2 regions of the Pseudomonas sp. LFM046 genome follow, and region 1 is predicted to be linked to the other one. Evidence: predicted binding sites of a transcription regulator. Region 1 holds the regulator's gene; the other holds the start of a gene.

What was found. Region 1 encodes FliA, which starts transcription of late flagellar genes. Its sites were predicted from a motif close to CTAAAGTTTNNNNNNNNNNNGCCGNTAA; they were not measured.
Region 2: the regulator FliA is predicted to act here: its motif matches at 1,989-2,016, upstream of TQ98_RS00965 (methyl-accepting chemotaxis protein).

The regions. Positions count from the first base shown of each region.
Region 1 covers NZ_JYKO02000001.1:4,012,105-4,015,508, forward strand. The annotation lists gene TQ98_RS18550 (protein phosphatase CheZ) at 1-701, opposite strand, end outside; gene TQ98_RS18555 (chemotaxis response regulator CheY) at 721-1,095, opposite strand; gene fliA (RNA polymerase sigma factor FliA) at 1,179-1,925, opposite strand; gene fleN (flagellar synthesis regulator FleN) at 1,922-2,755, opposite strand; gene flhF (flagellar biosynthesis protein FlhF) at 2,832-3,404, opposite strand, start outside.
Region 2 covers NZ_JYKO02000001.1:189,265-192,668, forward strand. The annotation lists gene gshB (glutathione synthase) at 1-247, opposite strand, end outside; gene pilG (twitching motility response regulator PilG) at 515-922, shown strand; gene pilH (twitching motility response regulator PilH) at 968-1,333, shown strand; gene TQ98_RS00960 (chemotaxis protein CheW) at 1,389-1,925, shown strand; gene TQ98_RS00965 (methyl-accepting chemotaxis protein) at 2,065-3,404, shown strand, end outside.

The DNA of each region.
Region 1 (3,404 bases):
TCACCCCTGGAAGGATTTTTTTGTTGTTCCAGCTCGGCGCGCAGCGCGTCGTGGTCGTGCTCGATGCCGGCGTAACGGTCTACCTGGCTGGCCATCATCACCAGCTTGACCAGGTTGCTCTCCACCTCGGTCACCAGTTGGGTCACGCGCTTGATGACCTGGCCGGTGAGGTCCTGGTAGTCCTGGGCCAGCAGGATGTCGTTGAGCTTGCTGGACAGAGCATCGGTGTCGCGTTGACTGCGAGCAAGGAATTGTTCGATACGGCGAGCCAGGTCGCGGAAGCCGTCCGCGCCGATTTCCCGACGCATGAAGCGCCCCCACTCCTCACCCAGCTGCTGGGCCTCGTCACTCAGGCCGTTGAGCAGCGGCGCGCTCTCTTCCACCAGGTCCATGGTGCGGTTGGCGGCCTTCTCGGTCATGTGCACCACGTAGGACAGGCGATCAGTCGCGTCGGCGATCTGCGACATTTCCTGGGCATGGGGCAGGTGCGGGTCGATCTGGAAATTGACGATGGCGTTGTGCAGTTCGCGGGTGAGCTTGCCCACTTCCTGGTACAGACCACGATCACGGACGTGATTGAGTTCGTGGATAAGTTGCACGGCGTCGGTGAAATTGCCCTTCTCCAGGCTTTCCACCAATTCCCGCGCACGGACTTTCAGGGTCGACTCGAAGTCGCCCAACAGGGATTCATTCTGGTCCATGGTGCCCTCGCGGCCGGTGTCAGCCGTTGACGCGCTCGAAGATCTTCTCGATTTTTTCTTTCAGGACCTGAGCGGTGAAAGGCTTGACCACATAGCCGTTCACGCCGGCCTGGGCCGCCTCGATGATCTGGTCGCGTTTGGCTTCGGCAGTCACCATCAGGACCGGCAGGTGCTTCAGGCGCTCGTCGGCGCGGACGGCACGCAGCAGGTCGATGCCGGTCATCCCGGGCATGTTCCAGTCGGTCACGAGGAAATCGAAGTTGCCGCTGTGCAGCATTGGCAGGGCCGTGGTGCCGTCGTCGGCTTCGGCGGTATTGGTGAAACCCAAGTCGCGCAAGAGGTTCTTGATGATGCGTCTCATCGTCGAGAAGTCGTCAACGATGAGGATTTTCATGTTCTTGTCCAAGTCAACCTCCGTACAGTCCCAAACGCCCCTCTTGCCGGGTGCGCCGTTCTAATCTGAAAGCGGTGTGCCGTTCAGCGCGCGCGCCATTCGCCGAGCCGCGCGCGCAAACGTGCCGCGCACTGGCTATGCAACTGGCTGACCCGCGATTCGCTGACCCCCAGCACTTCACCGATTTCCTTCAAGTTCAGTTCTTCGTCGTAATACAGCGCCAGCACCAGGCGCTCACGCTCCGGCAGGTTCGCGATGGCATCGGCCAGCGCGGCCTGGAAGCGGTTTTCTTCCAGATCTTGGGAAGGTGAGATTTGGGTGACACCGGCGTCCTCGTGCACGCCGCCATGCTCCCCTTCCTGCAACAGGTCGTCGAAGCTGAACAGGCGGCTGCCCAAGGTGTCGCTCAGGATGCCGTAGTAGTCTTCGAGACTCAATTCAAGTTCGGCAGCAACTTCCTGATCTTTAGCGTCACGTCCCGTTCGCGCTTCGATTGCACGAATCGCGTCGCTCACCATGCGGGTATTGCGGTGCACCGAGCGCGGCGCCCAATCGCCCTTGCGGACCTCGTCCAGCATGGCTCCGCGAATGCGGATGCCCGCGTAGGTTTCGAAGCTGGCGCCCTTGCTGCCGTCGTATTTCTTCGAGGCTTCGAGCAAGCCGATCATCCCGGACTGCATCAGGTCTTCCACCTGTACGCTGGCCGGCAGGCGCGCAAGCAGGTGATAAGCGATGCGCTTGACCAGCGGGGCATACCGCTCGATCAGCTCATGTTGCGAATCCCTTCCTTGTGCCTTGCCGTACATACGCAGTCCAGTAGCGGGTGTCATACAGGCGATTCCGCGGAGGGCTGTCTGACCAGCCGCTCGACGAAGAACTCCAGGTGGCCCCGCGGATTGGCCGGCAGCGGCCAGCTGTCGACCTTCTGCGCGATGGCCTTGAAGGCCAGCGAGCATTTCGAGCGCGGGAAGGCTTCATAGACCGCGCGCTGCTTCTGCACGGCCTTGCGGACCGACTCGTCGTAGGGGACAGCGCCAACGTACTGCAGCGCGACGTCCAGGAAACGGTCGGTGACCTTGGTCAGCTTGGCGAAGAGGTTGCGACCTTCCTGCGGGCTGTGGGCCATGTTGGCCAGCACGCGGAAGCGGTTCATGCCGTAGTCGCGGTTGAGCAGTTTGATCAGCGCGTAGGCGTCGGTGATGGAGGTGGGCTCATCGCAGACCACCACGATCACTTCCTGAGCCGCGCGGACGAAGCTGACCACGGAGTCGCCGATGCCGGCGGCGGTGTCGATCACCAGCACGTCGAGGTTGTCGCTGATTTCACTGAATGCCTGGATCAGGCCAGCGTGCTGCATGGGCGACAGCTGGACCATGCTCTGGGTGCCGGAGGCGGCCGGGACGATGCGAATGCCCCCCGGTCCCTGCAACAGCACGTCGCGCAGGTCGCACTCGCCATTGATCACGTCGGCCAGGGTGCGTTTGGCGGTCAGGCCGAGGAGAACGTCGACGTTGGCCAGACCGAGGTCCGCGTCCAACAACATGACGCGGCGGCCGAGATCGGCCAGGGCCAGCGAAAGGTTCACCGACACGTTGGTCTTGCCGACGCCACCCTTGCCGCCGGTCACCGCGATCACCTGTACGGGATGCATACTACCCATTTCAAATACCTTGCCTTAGGTCGACTGGGCCATTTGGCTGTCTAGCACCACCCACTCCGGGGCGGTTGTCAATTCTTCAACCGGCGCGCCGCGCCGGATTCTGGTAGAGCCCGGCGAACAGGTCGGCCATGGCTTCCTCGCTCGGGTCTTCCGGTGCCTGGAGGCTGACCGCACGACTCACGAGCTGGTGGCTGCGGGGAACCTGCAGATCATCCGGGATTCGCGGCCCATCGGCCAGATAGGCTACCGGGAGATGCTGGCCGATAGCCAGCCCCAGAACTTCACCCAGGCTGACCGCTTCGTCCGCCTTGGTGATGATGCAACCGGCCAGACCGCAACGCTTGTAGCTGTGGTAGGCCGCCTTGAGCACCTGGCTCTGACTGGTGGCGGCCATGACCAGGTAATTCTTCGCATTTATCGCCCGGCTTGCCAGCGATTCCAGCTGCATGGCGAGGGCTGGATCATTGGCCGGCAGACCAGCGGTATCGATCAGCACCACACGCTTGCGAATCAGGGGCGCCAGGGCCTGGACCAGGGACTGGCCCGGGTCCACCTGGGTGACCGACACGTTGAGGATGCGGCCCAGGGTCTTGAGCTGTTCCTGAGCGCCGATGCGGAAGCTGTCCATGCTCACCAGGGCGACGCTCTG
Region 2 (3,404 bases), 3.8 Mb from region 1:
CGTCCAGTTCGGCCAGCGGGGTATCGGCCTCGGCTTCCAGTTCGAACCAGTGATCCGGGTCGAGGAATACCTTCAGGGGGCGCATGCGCGCGCGAGCTTCACCGTTTTTCTGGTATAGGTCCTGCTGTTCCATATAGAACAGCGACCAGCCACGCTCCTGGGCAGCCAGCAGCATGGCCAGCGAGCTGTCCTTCTTGAAGGAGATTTGCGCAATGGGGTCCATGACGATCCCGACGCGAACGCTCATGGGGTGTCTCCGCAACAGGTTTCAAGGGGCGCGCCGAAGCTGGCGGGCCGGTTGGATAAGGCGCTCAGGGTGGCGCCGGTGTTGATTGCGGTCAAGGAAAAATCCTTCCCTAAATAGGGAAGAATCGCAGATGCGGGGGCCGTGTAGCTTGCGTCTGGAGACTGTGCTAAAAAGGCCCGACGATTGGGTTGCAGCCCGTCGATTTCAGGGCCTCAGGCACATATATAAAGCAGAATAACGACTCACCGAGGCGATGGTAGGGCGAACATGGAACAGCATTCCGAGGGTTTGAAGGTCATGGTGATCGACGATTCGAAGACGATTCGTCGGACCGCCGAGACTCTGCTCAAGAAAGTGGGGTGCGAGGTCATCACCGCGGTCGATGGTTTCGATGCCTTGGCCAAGATCGCCGATTCCCACCCGAACATCATCTTCGTCGACATCATGATGCCTCGCCTGGACGGTTATCAGACCTGCGCCCTGATCAAGAACAACAGCGCTTTCAAGTCCACCCCGGTGATCATGCTGTCCTCCAAGGACGGCCTGTTCGACAAGGCCAAGGGTCGCATCGTCGGTTCCGACCAGTACCTCACCAAGCCCTTCAGCAAGGAAGAGCTGCTCGGCGCGATCAAGACTCACGTCCCCGATTTCACCCCGGTGGAGCAAGCCTCCTGAAGTCCGGCCTGAAGGCCGGTGAAGCCTTTCCGTATGGGGAACACCATGGCTCGTATTCTGATTGTTGATGACTCGCCGACCGAGATGTACAAGCTGACCGCGATGCTCGAGAAGCACGGTCACCAGGTACTCAAGGCCGAAAATGGCGCCGATGGCGTGGCCCTTGCCCGCCAGGAGAAGCCGGACGCCGTCCTGATGGACATCGTCATGCCCGGCCTCAACGGTTTCCAGGCGACCCGTCAGCTGACCAAGGACGCTGAAACCAGCCATATCCCGGTGATCATCGTCACCACCAAGGATCAGGAAACCGACAAGGTCTGGGGCAAGCGCCAAGGCGCCAAGGACTACCTGACCAAACCGATCGAAGAAGACACCCTGATCAAGACCCTGAACACGGTACTGGCCGGCTGATTGCCGCGCCGGTCCCTGAAACATAACTATTAGAAACAGGCCAAGGCCGGTCGCCATGTCGGATTCGCAGACACCTTTCCAGCTCCTCTTCGGAATCGACCAGCGCTGTCGCGCGCTGGCCGCGGGGCTGCCTGCGCAACAGCAGGTGGTGCAGAGCTGGAGCGGCATCGGCTTTCGCATGGGTGAGCGCCGGTTCGTGGCGCCCATGGGCGAGGTCAGCGAAGTGCTCCATGAGCCGCGCTACACCTCGCTGCCGGGAGTGAAAGGCTGGGTCAAGGGCGTCTCAAACGTCCGTGGCCGCCTGCTCCCGATCATGGACCTGTGCGGTTTCTTTGGCAGTGAACTGTCACCCCTGCGCAAACAGCGCCGGGTACTGGTAGTGGACCATCAGGAAATCTTCGCCGGGCTGATCGTCGACGAAGTCTTCGGCATGCAGCATTTCCTGGTGGATGCCTTCAGCGAGGAACTGCCTCCGCTGGAGGCCAGCATCCAGCCCTTCATCCACGGTGTCTTCAACCGCGAGCAGCCCTGGCTGGTATTCAGCCCGCATGCGCTGGCGCAGCACCAGGCGTTCCTCGAGGTGGCGGTCTAGGTTCGACGCGGGGCGCCTGGCGCTCCGCACTGGCTATCGGGACAGAGCTCCCGGGGCCCAGGCTTCAAGGTTGGGCCGGCATTGCCGGCCCTTTGGCGTTACATGGGAACAAGTGGTTGGTCCAGGCGGGGGCCCGATAATGAAAATACTGAACACAGGCAATCTGTTTTCCGGGGTGCGCAGCACGTCGCTGATCGCCGGACTCTTCGTGGTCCTGGTCATCTCCATCGTGCTGCTGTTCGCGAACTTCGCGTACCTCAACACCCAGGCGAACTACGACAAGGAGTACATCAGCCACGCCGGTGAGCTGCGTGTGCTCTCCCAGCGTATCGCCAAGAACTCCAGCGAAGCCGCCGCGGGCAAGGCCGAGGCCTTCGCCCTGTTGAAGGACGCGCGCAACGACTTCGACAAGCGCTGGAACGTCCTCCTCAAAGGCGACGAGGTCAGCGACCTGCCGGCCGCACCGGCCGCGGTGAAGGTGGAAATGGACGCCGTGCAGAAGGACTGGGACAGCCTGCGCAAGAACGCCGACGCCATCCTGGCCAGCGAACAGACCGTACTCTCCCTGCACCAGGTAGCCGCCACCCTGGCCGAAACCATCCCGCAGCTGCAGGTCGAGTACGAGGAAGTCGTGGACATCCTCCTCGAAAGCGGCGCACCCGCCAGCCAGGTTTCCGTGGCCCAGCGCCAGTCGCTGCTGGCCGAACGTATCCTCGGCTCGGTGAACAAGGTGCTGGCCGGTGACGAAGACTCGGTCCAGGCCGCCGACATGTTCGGCCGCGACGCCAGCCTCTTCGGCCGCGTACTGAGCGCCATGCTGGAAGGCAACGCGGCGATGGACATCTCCAAGGTGACCAACACCGAGGCGCTGGAGCGCCTGCAGGAGATTTCCGAGCTGTTCGAATTCGTATCCGGCTCCGTGGACGAGATCCTCGAAACCTCCCCCGAACTGTTCCAGGTCCGTGAATCCGCCAACACCATCTTCACCGGCTCCCAGACGATGCTGGACAAGGCCTCCAGCCTGACCAACGGCTTCGAGAACCTGGCCGCTGGCCGTGGCATGAACACCCTGGCCGGCTACTTCCTGGGCGCCATCGCCCTGGGCGCGATCATCCTCATCGGCCTGGTAATGGTGCAGAGCACCCGCAGCCGACTGGCGGAAACCGCGGCGAAGAACGAACGTAACCAGGCCGCGATTCTGCGCCTGCTCGACGAAATCGCCGACCTCGCCGACGGTGACCTGACCGTGGCCGCGACCGTGACCGAGGACTTCACCGGCGCCATCGCGGACTCCATCAACTACTCCATCGACCAGCTCCGCGAACTGGTTGAAACCATCAACCTGACTGCCGTGCAGGTGGCCGCCGCCGCCCAGGAAACCCAAGCCACCGCCATGCACCTGGCCGAGGCTTCCGAGCACCAGGCCCAGGAAATCGCCGGCGCCTCCGCCGCGATCAACGAAATGGCCGTGTCCATTGA